2 regions of the Vibrio hippocampi genome follow, and region 1 is predicted to be linked to the other one. Evidence: riboswitches for the same ligand, from Rfam matches in the RefSeq annotation. Region 1 holds a riboswitch; the other holds the start of a gene.
The links. A riboswitch is a leader RNA that binds a small molecule or an ion and turns the genes downstream of it on or off. The one in region 1 is predicted to bind cyclic di-GMP.
Positions count from the first base shown of each region.

Region 2: it holds a riboswitch for cyclic di-GMP, as region 1 does, so the genes downstream of both, L9Q39_RS07675 (hypothetical protein) here and L9Q39_RS05520 (TfoX/Sxy family DNA transformation protein) in region 1, are expected to answer to the same signal.

Region 1 covers NZ_CAKLCM010000002.1:666,102-673,962, reverse strand. The annotation lists gene torR (two-component system response regulator TorR) at 1-175, opposite strand, end outside; gene torD (molecular chaperone TorD) at 452-1,096, shown strand; gene purR (HTH-type transcriptional repressor PurR) at 1,325-2,332, shown strand; cyclic di-GMP riboswitch class I at 2,501-2,584, shown strand; gene L9Q39_RS05520 (TfoX/Sxy family DNA transformation protein) at 2,704-3,291, shown strand; gene L9Q39_RS05515 (TVP38/TMEM64 family protein) at 3,451-4,170, shown strand; gene L9Q39_RS05510 (putative signal transducing protein) at 4,171-4,503, shown strand; gene L9Q39_RS05505 (alpha/beta fold hydrolase) at 4,500-5,300, opposite strand; gene L9Q39_RS05500 (MATE family efflux transporter) at 5,419-6,780, opposite strand; gene glgA (glycogen synthase GlgA) at 6,879-7,861, opposite strand, start outside.
Region 2 covers NZ_CAKLCM010000002.1:1,178,837-1,186,697, reverse strand. The annotation lists gene L9Q39_RS07690 (ATP-binding protein) at 1-2,236, shown strand, start outside; gene L9Q39_RS07685 (PAS domain S-box protein) at 2,233-2,778, shown strand; gene L9Q39_RS20635 (response regulator) at 2,796-4,055, shown strand; cyclic di-GMP riboswitch class I at 4,405-4,500, shown strand; gene L9Q39_RS07675 (hypothetical protein) at 4,533-6,110, shown strand; gene L9Q39_RS07670 (MATE family efflux transporter) at 6,299-7,702, opposite strand.

The sequences.
Region 1 (7,861 bases):
CGCCCGGCAGATTGATATCTAGCATCACCAGATCGACACTCGATTCAGACAGCACTTGTCTCATCTGCTCACCGTTTTCAGCTTCACTGACGAGATAGCCTTCGTGTTCAAAGTAACCCACGAGTTTGCTTCTTGTCACGACATCATCTTCGACGACCAAAACATGATATTTCATTGTTTCTACTTCTTCTAATCTTGACCCCACTGCCATTTTAAGCGTTACGCTTCAAGATACTAGCAGTGAGTCTATTTATTTAAGAAAACCTTGATTCAGCACCACGCCAATACGCACCCCATTCCTTATGCTTCAAAGTTTAGTTTTAATTTATTCATATTACTTTATATTGTTTGGTTTTTTTTCACATTGTGAGTGACTGTTATTCATATTTTTTGTCTACACTATGAATAACTTGGGTATATACCCATAGAATATTTGCTGGAGAGTACCAAAGTGCAAGAAGTAAAAGCCTTTAATGAACAACGCGCAGAAATCTACTGGTGGTTATCAAGTTTATTCACCAAAGAGTTAACAGAAAGTGAACTAGAGCAATATCAATCGCCAGAGATCCGCGCTTTCTTGTCTGGGTTAGGTGAAAACGAAGCGCTAAAACAACCTATCGACAAATTGGTGGACGCACTGAACCGTCTGCAGGTTCGCCACGATGCTCAACTCGAACTATCCGCCGACTTCTGCGAGCTTTTCTTGAAAAGTGATAAACATGGCGCACTGCCATACGCTTCAATTTATCTTGATAAATCCGGTCTTCTTAATGGCGAACCCGCTTTACAAATGCAGCAATTATTAACCAAGCACAATATTGCCGTCACGAAAGATCTCAATGAACCCGCGGATCACCTCGCCATTGAATTAGATTATCTTGGCAACCTCATTATTCGCAGCAACGAACTTGAGGCTGAAAAACATCTTAACGAAGCGTTCTCAGAGCAAGCTGACTTTATTGAGCAGCACCTACTCACTTGGATCGAACAATTCAGTCAAGCGTGTGAAAAACACGATGAGTTTGGATTTTATTCAGCCTGTAGTGCTCTATTAGTCGCATTTTGCCAATTAGACCTGACTTATCTGCGTCCTTAGGAGTCAGCGTAACTTGCCGATTCTATTGGAAATTCAGTGGCACATCTCGCCACTGATATAAATTTATACAGATTTACATTGCTTGCAATGGATGCTCGACATACAATTCGCCGTTTCAGCGATTTATAGTCGCTCTGGTTAACTTTAAATAGGCATGAAACCTTGCTTATTTACCACTTTCTCTTCGTGTCCGTTTTGAAGCAGAAGGTGAGATATTAGGATATCGCGATGGCAACGATAAAAGATGTAGCTCGTCTCGCTGGCGTTTCAACGACCACCGTTTCTCACGTCATTAACAAAACTCGCTTCGTGGCAGAAACGACACAAGAAAAAGTCATGGCCGCGGTTGACGAGCTTAACTACGCACCAAGTGCCGTGGCTCGCAGTTTAAAGTGTAACACGACCAAAACCATAGGCATGTTGGTGACCCAATCAACCAACCTATTCTTTTCGGAAGTGATCGACGGTGTAGAAAGTTACTGTTATCGCCAAGGCTATACCCTAATTCTGTGTAACACAGGTGGTGTATATGAGAAGCAGCGCGATTATATTCGCATGCTGGCGGAAAAACGTGTCGATGGTATTTTGGTGATGTGCTCCGACCTCACGGAAGAGTTGTTAGAAATGCTTGATCGCCATGCCGATATACCAAAAGTTATCATGGACTGGGGCCCAGAAAGCTCACAAGCGGATAAAATCATTGATAACTCAGAAGAAGGTGGCTATCTAGCCACTAAATTCCTGATTGGTAAAGGTCATACCGATATCGCTTGTTTAAGTGGTCATCTGGAAAAAGCCGTCTGCCAAGAGCGTATTGATGGTTATAAGCGAGCCATGACCGAAGCGGGCATCGAAATGAAAGCTGACCGAATCCTTGAGGGTAATTTCGAGTGTGATACCGCAGTCATTGCAGCAAACCGAATCGCGGCGATGGAAGATCGTCCAACGGCTGTGTTCTGTTTTAATGACACAATGGCACTTGGCTTAATGAGTCGCCTTCAGCAACTTGGTGTCAAAGTCCCTGAAGATATCTCTGTGATTGGCTACGATAACATTGAACTTGCGGAATACTTCTCTCCACCGCTAACGACGGTTCACCAACCGAAGCGACGCGTGGGTAAAAACGCCTTTGAAATTTTGCTTGAGCGTATCAAAGATAAAGGTCATGACAAGCGTATTTTCGAGATGCATCCAGAAATCATTGAGCGTGATTCCGTATTGGATCTCAACAGATAACTTTCATCAGCTAGCAATGTTTGTAATAAAAGCCCGACGCGGGCTTTTACTCTCATGACAGAACTAGTCGATTCATTGCTTTCTAACCACTCTATTTTTTGAACCAACATCACACTTCACAGGTCAAGCCTCCGTTATCGAATCGCTTTTCCTTTATTCTTTAGCTTGTCACGCACAGGGCAAACCACTTGAAAAGGTGGGACGCAAAGCCTCCGGCCTAAACCCAATCAGGTAGGTAGCGGGGTTACCGATGGCAGCAGAGGAATTAACAGCAAATTCTCAAACTTTGCTAACAATTAATAACCTCTGTTTTGCTAATCTCTCGGACCTGATCTAGGTGGCGTAGTTATAGAAACCGAGAAATAAGAAACATGGATAAACCTATCTTAACAAATTCGATGAAGCTGTTTTCCGAAATCGGCGTGGTCAAATCACGCTCAATGTTCGGTGGCTTCGGAATATTTATTGACGACACGATGTTTGCACTCGTCGTCAATGATCGCATTCATATTCGTGCAGACAAATCAACGGCAACCAAATTTCAGCAACTGGCATACCATCCTTACGTTTACCAAAAACGTGGGTTTCCTGTGGTCACCAACTATTTCGCGCTACCTGACGCTTATTGGCAAACCCCAGAAAAGATCATTGAGTACGCAAAAGAAGCATTACAGGTGGCTAAGCAGGCCAAGATTGCCCAACAAAAACCAACCTCGATTCGACTTAAAGATCTTCCGAACTTGCGACTCACAACCGAACGCATGCTAAAGAAAGCGGGCATTGATTCGGTGTCTGAATTGCAACAACAAGGCTCCGTAGAAGCTTTTAAAGCTATCCAACGCACACATAAAGGCAACGTGAGTATCGAATTGCTATGGGCGCTTGAAGGCGCAATTGAGGGCAAACACTGGTCGGTGATTCCCCAAGACAAGCGTCAGCAGCTTGCTGAGTTAATTTAATTCGCGTTGGTTGGCTTGGCTGAAAGGCGAAAGACTTCGCTGAGTCATGAGAAATAGTAACGACTTTTTCAGACCCATTTAATTTACTATTGATGAAAGTTATTCGCTCATCCACCTGTCTACTAAACTATAGAGTGATATAGACAGAGGATAAAAAAGATGACGAAGCAAACTCATGACACGCCCAAGCGCTCCCCAAGTAAAAAACTCATTGTCGGGGTGTTACTGGTTATCCTCGTTGTTTGGGCGGGTATCCATTTCGGTCAATATCTGACTCTTGAAAATGCTAAAGCTCAGCAACTCGCGTTAGCGGAATTTATTGACGCTAATTTTGTTTTAGCGACATCAATTTACTTTTTTGCGTATATCGCTATTACCGCATTTTCTATACCCGGTGCCGCTGTAGTGACGTTACTAGGTGCCGCGCTGTTTGGTTTTTGGACCAGTTTAGGCTTAGTTTCATTCGCGAGTACAATTGGCGCAACACTCGCCTTTTTAAGCAGTCGGTTTTTCTTGCGCGACTGGGTCCAATCCAAATTCGCTTCTAAGTTAACCACCATCAATGAAGGCGTTCGTAAAGACGGCGCATTTTACCTGCTGTCATTGCGCCTTATCCCGGTATTTCCTTTTTTCTTAATCAATCTCTTGATGGGATTAACCCCGATTAAAGCTAGTAAGTTCTATCTGGTGAGTCAGTTAGGTATGCTTCCGGGTACCGCGGTTTACCTTAATGCTGGTACGCAGTTGGCGAATATTGATAGCCTAGCAGGTATCGTTTCTCCGACTGTACTCGCTTCTTTTGCATTGCTTGGCTTGTTCCCAATAATCACCAAGTGGTTAATGAACAAATTTAGACAAACACCACAGGTTCAAGAATAGATGAAGATATTTATTGCCAACTCCCCTGCTGAAGCCCATATCGCACATCAGCAGTTAGTTTCGCAGGGAATACAATCTGAGGTACGAGGAGAGTCGTTGTATGGATTGCGCGGTGAAGTGCCGTTTGACGAAAGTACTCTACCTTACGTGTGGCTAATAGACACGCGTCGAGCACCGGAGGCTAAACGTACCATAGAAAATTGGCAGATCAACCTATCAAACGCGGGAGAAGGCTTAATGTGGCTTTGCCAAGCCTGTGAGGAAGAAAATGAAGCGCAATTCGATATTTGCTGGAATTGCATGCAACCGAATATCAGTGAGGTCAAATCTTAACAGGCGCGTACCGAACGAATAAACGCGATGGAGTAACGATTAAACTCTTCTGGACGTTCCACATTACAAACATGCCCACAGTCGTTAATCTCTAGTAATTGACTCGACTTATGCTCTGCGACCATTTCTTTTACCGGCTTAATAAACATATAGTCCTGATCGCCCATCAAATACAGCGTGGGAATCGGCAGTTCTCTATCTTTAAAGTAACGGTTCAATGGATTCACTTCAGAGGTAAGTTCATACCAACGTTTGAACTCTTTTTGACACAGTTTCTTGGCCTCATGAACAAACATGAGTCTAGACTCTTTTTGACCTCGTTGCGGCATGACAATGTACGCAAACAGGCGATAGAGCCACATATACGGAATCACGTGTTTGCTCATATTGCCGATCTTAACCAAGATCTGAGAACGAGTGTTGAAGCGCGTCACAGCACCACCCAGCACCATTGAGGTGACACGGTCGGTCGCAATCTCAGCCAGATTACGCACGATGATGGTTCCCAATGACATCCCCACAAAGTGAGCGCTCTGAATTTTTAGATGGTCCAACACTTTCAGTATGTCCATTGTGACGGACTTAAAGGTGTATTGATTAGAAATAATGCCTTTTAGCAGATTGTTCGACTTTCCATGCCCTCTTAAATCGACAAACAGTAAATTAAAGTGTTCGCGATAGGCTCTAATTTGCTTAAACCAGATAGAGGAACTGCCGCCTGCTCCATGCACAAATACCACCCACTCTTTACTTGTAGGATGGTGATAAGTTTTATGAAACAGTAAACTTTCTGACATAGATGAATCCAAAAAAATATCAATAACACCGAGACAGCATACCATAATAGCGCTTTAGGTAGAAAATTTCTCCATGAGCTTGGTCCGCTAAATCATGACAAAATGTGTCTAACTCTGGTTAGCTTATTTTAAATTTAGTCCAAATTCCCGAACGCCAACGCCTAAACATCACAATTCCGCGTACCCATTCATCTAATGAGATGGCCATCCAAGCACCAAACACACCCCAACCAAGGTGCAAACCAAATAGATACGAGAAGACAACGCCCAATCCCCACATACTTAATATCCCCATTTGAACGGGGAACTTGATGTCACCGGCTCCTTTGAGCGCAGAAATAAAGATCAGGTTGAACACTCGCCCTGACTCCATCAACACCGAGCCAAGAATCAAAGAGCTCGTCAATAGGACAATCTCTGGCTGGTCAGTAAACAACGCAAGGATCGGTTCGCGCAATGCATAGATCAGTAAACTGGCACTTAGTGAGACAATAAAGCCTACCAAAAAATAGATTTGTACCCGCTTGGTAATCGCACTCACCCAGCCTTTACCTAGATAATAACCGGTTTGAATCTGCGAAGCCTGTCCAAGCGCCAACGAAAAAGCAAAAGAGAATCGAGCAATGTTCTGAGCGTAAGTAAACGCTGCCATTGATGCGGTTCCCATTTGAACCACAAAATAGACAATCGTAATCTGGGCAAGATTGTATGACAGGATCTCACCGGCATTCATCCCACCAATTTTCAATATGCGTGTATAAACATGCTTGGAAATATCACGAAACGTTTTTAATGGAAGATGGATGCCACTGCGACCAACTAATAGACAAAGCAGTAACGTACCCACCACCTGACTGAACACAGTCGCAATCGCGACCCCCTCAACACCGTAGACGGGTAAACCGAATGGCTGATAAAGCGCGATGTAGTTACCAACAATGTTCAACACGCCGCTGATGATGTTCACCACCATAGGTAAGTTGGTATAACCGTGGCTTCGGAAAATTGTCGTCAAAACAATGCCGATGGTCACGTTAAACGTCATCGCTCCGCTAATCAGCAGGTATTCTTGTGCATACTGCTCGACCTGTGGTTCAAGTCCATAATAAGGCAAAAAGTAAATCGCACACATCAGCGCTAAAACGCTCAGTACCGCACCAACCACAAAGGACAATACAATACTCGCCACACCCACATCTTGGGACTGTTGAGGCTTGTCAGCACCGTTATATTGCGCAATCAATATACCAGTACCACTGCTTACAAACATGGAGACAATAATCAAGAAAAACGTTAGCTGAGAAATCACACCCACGGCAGAGACAGCCTTATCCGAATAGCCACTCAGCATGAATACATCACTGGTTCCCAATATAGTGCGCAGCAAGATCTCGACTAAAATAGGCCAAGCGAGAGCCGTAATAGACATACGTTTGTTGATATCATTGCCGTTTGGACTGCAGTTTTTGCCTGTTGGCATACTAGGATGACCTCTAATCACGTTTCTTAAGCATCAAAAAAACCGCTTATCAACAATAAGATAAGCGGTTTTTGCATTGCGGTCACTGTCGTTGATATTTATTCAGACAGTGCTAACTGATACATATCGATGTAACTTTTTGCGGACTCTGTCCAGCTAAAGTCCATGCGCATACCTCGCTGTTGCATGCCGCGCATTATATCCGGATATTGTAAATAAAACAGTAGTGCACGCTGAAGAGTCACTAAAAGTGCATCATGGCAAGGCTCATCAAAGCCAAAACCCGTGGCATTGTCTGGATCATCATCAAAGTCGATGACCGTATCTCTTAGACCGCCAACCTTACGAACAATAGGTAAGGTGCCATAAGCCATGCTGTAAATCTGATTCAGACCACAGGCCTCAAATTCCGAAGGCATTAGGAAGAAATCGGAACCCGCTTCCACCAGATGAGCTAATCTTTCGTTGTAGGTTTCTACAAACGCAAACTTATCTGGATACTGCTGTGCGATTTGCCTCAGATGAGCAGCAATCTGTGGTTCACCGGTTCCTACAATTACCACCTGCACATTATTTTTCAAAAACTGATTAAGAATCGGCAGAATGTAATGGAAGCCTTTCTGGTGAGTCAGGCGGCATACCATGCCGACCATCGGAGTATCTTGATCAGGCAAGCCGAGTTCTTGCTGTAAGGTCTGCTTAGAAGCTCGCTTACCTTGCAACATACTGTCTAACTCATCATTGTAAGTTTGCGGCAAAAAAGCGTCCGTTTTCGGGTTCCATTCTGAATAATCACAGCCGTTAACAATGCCAAATAAGTCCCTAGAACGATGCACAAAATCATCCACTAAACCATGAGCGCCAAGTGGGGTAAGAAGTTCCGCTGCGTAGTTTGGGCTCACCGCGTTAACCTTGTCCGCAAAGGCAATACCAGCACGGAGCATACTCACATGCCCTTCACCGTACTGCAAAAACTCCATACCAGACAGTTGCAATTCAGGAATAAGCTCAAGCTGGTTGTAGCTAAAGTTACCCTTAAAAATGGCATTGTGAATGGTTAATACCGATTTAATCCCATGAA
Region 2 (7,861 bases), 510 kb from region 1:
ACTTGGGTATGAGCTAATAGAAACGCGCGATTTGATTACCTTTAATTCGATCAATGAAGTGACCGCCTCCTACGAGTTAGCAAGGCATCTGGTGGCAATCGAGCAGAGAGTCGGGGAGTTGGATCGCTCTTTTCAATTACATGATTCCAAATTTTTACCTTTCAGCAAAATCACAGCGTTTGCGCTAATTTCAGACTTTAGCAACACCGTACTTTCCGTCACGGATGCACTTGATCATATTACGGGATTGTTAGTAGCGAGAGAATCGACGTTGCAAGGGATCCGTCAGATAGGAGGACGACAGAGTGGCGAGGTGGAGACCAGTCTATTTGCCCCGTTTATTGATTCCATATCCTCAGCCAATATCGAACAAACCAATCCAGAATTACTTCGCTTGGTGGGTGTCTACCAGGGGCTGAACGATCAATTACAAGAGCTACTGGGGAGCGTGTTATCGGGGAAAAATGCCTCTTTTGTTGAGGGAACGGAATTTGCTTTTACCGACTTAGTGCAAAGCATTGAACATCGCATGGTGGCGATACTGTTGGTTATTTCATTACTGGTGCTGGCGACATTAAGCATGGTCTATTTTGACCGAATTCGGGAGTTACAAAGAAATAACCTGGCCTATAAACAATCGGTAGAGAAAGCCAAACACGCCAGTGAAGCAAAGTCGTTGTTTTTGGCGACCATGAGCCATGAACTCAGAACCCCAATGAATGGCGTCTTAGGCATTGCTCAGTTGATCAAAGAGCAGTCTAACGAAGCGGATATTCAGAGTCAGGCACAGATCATGATCGAATCGGGTCAGCATTTAGTGACGTTGCTTAATGATATCCTCGATTTCTCAAAAGTTGAGCAGGGTAAGATGACGCTTGAGATGCAGCCATTTACCTTTGACAGCATCACTCGCCATATAGAGGGAACCCTAGCGCCATTAGCGGAAAATAAAGGGGTTCAATTAGAGATAGACAATGAGACGCCGAGCGATCTTCGGTATATCGGTGATTCATCGAGAATACGCCAGATCTTGTTTAATATTGTGGGTAACGCCATTAAGTTTACCGAGCAAGGTAAAGTTAACTTAACCCTCTCTGCGTGCGAGGACAGACCATACAACCTAGTCATTGTGGTAAAAGATACTGGTATCGGCATTAGCCAAGATAAATTGGCGACTATTTTCAGCCCATTTGAACAAGCGGAGTTGTCAACCACTCGGAATTACGGTGGAACGGGTTTGGGGTTATCCATCGTCAAGAAACTGATAGAGCTTATGAACGGTGATATCAGCGTGTTTAGTCAGCCCAATGTGGGGAGCGAGTTTACGATTAAGCTCCATTTAGCCAGTGAAGAGTTGGCGCCAAAGCAACAACAAAGCGAGGTGCTGAAAAAAACGGCGCTTGAACCCAATCAAATCCATGTGTTATTAGCGGAAGATAACAAGGTCAATGCACTGGTCATGAAACAGTTCTTCCGCGCCGAAGGTTATCAAATGACCCATGTGACTAATGGACGTGATGCAGTGAATCAGTTGCAATCCGACGGGTTTGATCTGGTGATTATGGACAATCACATGCCAAAAATGAGTGGTATTGAAGCGATCAAATTTATTCGACGCGACCTCAAGTTGGATGTGTGTATCTTTGCCTTTACTGCCGATGTATTCAAAGAGGCGCATGATGCCTTTATTGCTGCGGGAGCCGACTATGTCCTCACCAAACCGCTACAGATTAATAGCTTGCGCGAGGCGATTGATCGATTTATCCACGCTGCTAATGCGCCACTGACGGTGACGGAGAGTTTGACGACTGCGGAGAACGTAGTGTATCTCACTCGCTCACCGATTGAGACGCTTCCTATGACGGAGGAAGAACTCTCTCAATCCGCGTTATTAGTTGAGAGCGGTTTATCTCCGGAAGAAACCGCGGATCTGCTCGCGACTTTTATTGAAGAAGTTGAGCTAAAAATAGAAGACTTAATCAACGCTTATTCGCAATCTTCTTGCGAACCGCTCTATAAAACCTTGCACTCGGTGAAAGGTATCCTATTTGAGCTTGGACTCTCTGAGGCATCGAATTTAGCGCAACAAACGGAAGCTTCTGCCAGAGATGGGGTGATACCGGATTTGATTCTGCTTCAATCGCTGATCAATCGTTTGCAAGTGAATGTTCATCAAGCAAATCGCCTGATTGCTGAACAGCAACAGCAAAATACAACTATGGGGCAGAATGGATGAAATCAGTGGTTAAGCATGTGCCTTTGAATGCCGCACTGTTGTTATTAAGTGGGGGGATTTTTTACGTTGACCTGACAATCCCTCTCGGCGTCGCAGCAGGTGTGCCTTACGTGACCGTGATTCTTGTTTCGCTCATCTCACAACGTCAATCTACCATCTTGATATGGGCAACAGCGTGTACGCTGCTGACACTGTTTGGTTATTACCTTTCCCCTATTGGCAGCGAAACTTGGAAGGTGGTCACCAATCGAATATTAGCCATTTATGCGATTTGGGCAGTGGCGATAGTCTCTATTGTAGTAAAAGAGCGTGCACGAACACTGTCGAAATTGGAGCAAAACCTAAAATTGTCCGAGTCTAGGGCGACTCTAGGTTTAGTGGCGGAGTATACCAAGGACGCGATCGTTATTACCGACAAACAAGGTTTGATCACTTGGGTTAATCAAGGATTTATATCTCTGTCGGGTTATCAGTTAGACGAGGTGCTAGGTAGCAAGCCAAGTTCCTTGTTACAGGGGAAAAAACGGATATTTCAACGGTAAAACGGTTATCGGAAGCGGTGAAAGCTGCCAAGCCTATTGATTGTGAAATCATCAATTATCATAAAGATGGCTCGGAATATTGGATAGATATTTCTATTTCTCCGGTATTTGAAAACGGGGAGTTGGTGAAGTTCATCGCTGTTGAGCGAGATATTACCCAGCGTAAACAGCTAGAAATAAAACTACAGACGGATAGAAACCTAGCGCTAAGCGAGAGTGAGCAATCCGAGAACTTGTTCTACTTGCTTAACTATTTTGTTGTTCAACAAAACAAACTAGCGCTTAAAGGCATGAGCGAAAAAGAGGACACTAGAAATTCTAGGGAACACCTAGAGTTGCTGGAGAGCGTCCGGCATCACGTGGCATTTATGGCAAGCCATGATAAAAACCAGATGCTAAGTACGCCAATAGCCCTGCAGTCATTGAGCCAGAGCTTGTCGCAAGATTTTGCTAAGTTCGCGACTAAAATGGAATTTGCCTATAGCGGCAGTATTGATGATTCCGTTGAGTCATTGCTGGTGGCCGGTAATGCAGAGACTTTATTTCGTTTTGCGTTTCATTTAGCGATGCTTATTGCGCTAACACACCGCCCTGATGCGATGACCTTACAGGTAAAAGCCAGCGTCAAGCAGGATAAAGTTCAGCTACAACTCGAGTTTATTGTGGAAGACCATGGTCAGCTACTTGAGCTGATACAAAAGTTAGTGACCTCGGATTATGATTCATCTTCGCGGTTGATGGCTGCTTTAGAGTATGCCCATAGAAAAGCGGTCACTTCTATCAATGAAAGTCATGGGCAAGTAACCAGTGGCTTATCGGGCAACAATAGCCGCTTTAGCCTCAGTCAAACGGTTGATTTAGTCGAAGATAACAAAAGGCAAGGTAGTGCCGGCTATAAAATCCTTATTGCGGAAGATAATAAAGTGAATACCATCGTGCTGACGAAGCTATTACAGACGCTGGGCTATGACACGGTTGATACGGCAGTGAATGGCAAACAGGCGGTAGACATGGCTAAAGACAATCGTTACGACCTAATTTTGATGGATAATCATATGCCGGAGATGACCGGACTTGAGGCGACCCAGAAGTTGAAACAACAGCATGCCATTGATGCGCCGATCATCGCCTGTACCGCGGATACCTCAGAACAAGCGACACAGGATTTTCTCGATTTCGGGGCGCAAAGCGTCATATATAAACCGCTAAAGAAAGCGCTATTGAGTCGAGAAATTGATGCAGCGAAGTCGGGTGCGAGAGCCGAATTGGCATCTTGAGTCCCAAGCGCATTGTGATTCCCAGTAATAAGAACTTAACTCATTCTCTCGCTTAAGACTTGCGTTTATTGGTTAATCATAAGTAGAAAAAAACCGACCAAGACTTTTCACGTGATGAAGTTTAGCATTTTGCAATTTATGCTAATGCAGGTTGCAAATTCGTTGCAATCTACTGACTAATTAGGTGATAAACTAATGACTTAGGTAGCGTAAGAGGTAATCTTAATTACCTTTTTATTACATTGCTTTAGCATTTATTTGCCTCTCAATATGCAATGATATTTTAATCTTCGCGAGTGCTAGCAAACTTGGCACGAACTATGATTGGACGTCATGTCAACTTCAAAAGCTACCTTAAGGGCAAACCAGTTGAAAGACTGGGACGCAAAGTGACAGCACTGATGGATATAGCACTAATGGATATATAGTGGGCTGCGCTACTAGGTGAATGTAAATTCATACTTAGGGCAATATGACATGGCGTATAACAAAACGTTACTCTCAACACTTCTCGTCGGGGCAATGGTCTCTTCATCCTCCTTCGCCGCCGATGACGTGACATACAGTCAAAGCTTCGGCGCTGAATTACTCCCAACACCTCAGGTGCAGGAAGACTTCAATAAAGGATCTTGGTCTTTGGTGCAATTTAATGACGCACCAGATAGCGCTGATATCTTGCAATTGCTTTCTTTACTGGTCGACCGTTCAGATTTTGCCACTGGGCAGGTCGTGAACGGTGCGATTGATGGTCAGATTCACTTTGAGACAATATGGACTCGTTCTACCTTAAAGGCGATGCTGGGTCTGGATAATTTCAAAGCGCTGCGTCAAGACTATACCGTCAAAGAAATTCGTACCGCTGTGAATGACGTCTGTGCTCCGGTACTGGAACTCGGTACTGCAGCAACATATGGTGCGCCGTATAATATTAAATCGAATGAAGTTAACTATATCGCAGAGCTAGACAGTGATTCTAAGCACTGTACAGGGCGTTCGGTCACCGTGGGTACGGCCGCGCCTTTGCCGATACTGGGCGGCAACCCTGCAAACGTTCGTATTCGCTCTTTCGTTCCAACGGTGCCAGGTGCGACTTATAGTATGGATGTTGAGTTTCAGAAGCGCTCAACCAACAGTCGTGATGTCGGTGACTTGATTGTGAGAGTCGGCGGTGAAGTAATGAGCGTTGCGGGTGTTGATGGTATTGATTGGGATACGGGTGATCAGCGAGCGGTGTTCCCAACAACCCCAGCAGTTGTCGACATTAATGAGCTTGAACATGGCTTCTTTAAAGGAACGGTGACATTTAAGGCAACACGCTTCTTTACACCGATTAATCTGCGTGACAATGGTATTCCCGATTCGTATGGCGTATTGGTCGATGATGTGACCGTGACTCAGACGCAGCCTAATGAACTGTATGATTGGTGTTCGATGCTGTTTAAGGCGCAAAGTAAGAATCTAAAACTGTGTCTACAAGGTAACGATGAATCGAGTGACAATTTCTTTAGTTGTGATTTCGACAATTTAATCGGTCGTAATGTGAAAATAAAGAGAAAGACGGAAGGCGGGCACAGTCCTGAACTCATTCAAAATTTGACTGGCGATCAGGGATCGAGCACTTTCTTCCGTATGGGATTAAATGCGCGAGTCACGATACCGATGGCGGGTAGAGGCTGCCCAATCTACAACAATACCTTGGCGCTGAATGAGTTTACCAATAACTACCCAGCGGAAACGTTTAGTGACTATCCAGAGCAGGGTACAGTGACGGCTGTTTTAAGATGCTATGATGCTAATGAAGACAGTATGTACACCAGAAACGTGGTGTTGAATAAGGTTGAAGAAGTCGACTTAACTAGCGGTATTACTCCGGATGATGACGAGACACTTCTGCGTACTAATCAAGAGATCTTTTACACCTTTGACGGTGATGAAGATAAGTCTTGTCGTTTAGTCAAGGTTCGAATTAAAGATAAGACGCCACGCATTTCGCCAACCTCAATCAGTCATGACGGTATTGATATTCAAGGCTTGCGTATCATTGTCAACGAATAGCAGGGTGATAAAGCGGCAACCATTCGTTCAATAATTTTGAACTATTAAGCCTCTCTTCCTTTACTGCAAAAGGAGAGAGGCTTTGTTTATCGGTGAGTGAGTTTATAGCCGAGTAAGTTTATAGCCGAGTAAGTTTATAGCTGAGTCAGTTAATAACTGAGTGAGTTTACAGCTCAGTTTATTTCTTGCTAAGCGGCTTGAGGTTGAACCAGAGGCGTAGGCTCAATGGCTGTTTGATGACGCTTTATCACAAAGCGCAATCTCAACAACATCAGAGCGGCGGCGACACTGAGACCGGTTAAGATGCCAACCCAAAAGCCTTTTTCGCCCATCGCAGGGATAATATGGTCAGTTAAACCTAAAACGATACCCAAAGGTAACGCGAGCCCCCAGTAAGAGGCAATCGCTAATATCATCGGCACTTTAGTATCCTTGTAACCACGCAACGCGCCGTTGGCTGAGGTTTGCAGGGCATCACTAAATTGGTACATAGCGGTGAACAGCAGTAACGTCGCTGCGGTCGCGCTGACTGCCGGATCGCTGGTATACAGCCTGATAATGGTGTCAGGAATGGTCAAGAACATAACGATAGAGACCAAAGAGATCAATGCCGCGACCACAATACCAATTTTGCTACGCTCAACCGCACCAAGGTGATCTCTCGCACCGAGTGCGTGACCGACACGTATGGTAATACCAAACGAAATACTCATTGGGATCACATAGGTCATGCTAGACACATTCAGCGCGATTTGCGCCGCTGCGACGTTTTCCGCACCGATACGACCAATCAATAGCGCGATAACCGCAAAGATACTGCCGCATACTGCAATATTCATCCCAATCGGCAAACCCAGTTTAAGCAGATGTACCATTTGGCTCGGCTTAGGTTTGATATCGCTAAACTGGATGATGCGCTTATAGTGGTGATGGGTTTTGATATAGGAGTACAGTAATCCTGACATCATCCAATAAACGATGCTGGTTGCCCAACCACATCCCACAGCGCCCATTTCCGGCAAGCCAAACTTACCGTAGATCAGTACATAGTTGATGGGAATATTGACCAATAGCCCGAACACAGAAATGATCATCGGCGCTTTGGTGTTGTTCATCCCCTCACAAAAGCCATTCATGATATAGAACAGGGCGATACCGGGAACACCAAAGGCGAGCGCAATCGCGTAGTCGCTGGCAATAGGTATGATCTCTTGAGCCACGCCGATCCACTCAAGCAGAGGTTTAGCGTTAAGCAAATAGGCAATCAATAACACGGAAAACAGCAATGCCAACCAAGTCATCTGTAGACATTCAGTGGAGATACTTTTTAGGTCTCTTGCGCCACGATGAAAGGCAACGACGGGTGTCAGCGCCATAATGGTGCCGCGTAGCAACAGCAGCACGGGAATCCATAGGCTGGTGCCAAGAGCAATAGCCGCGAGATCCGCCGCACTGACTTGACCGGCCATGGTGGTATCGACAAAGCCCATAGCTTGGGTTGCGAGTTGGGTAAAGATAATAGGAATCGAGAGATGCATTAATGCACCAGATTCACGAGTAAAACGAGAAAAAGGAGAATTATTCGTTTGCATGATGTGTATAAACACCTATAGAAATGCACGAATGATAGCAGGATGGCTGGTGTGCATTTTAGGGTGTGCCGTTAAGACGGCGCCAATATAAACAGCTTGATTTGTCGAGTCAAGAGTGGAGATATTTTCACCAGTTATACACTTATCTTTAAGAGAATG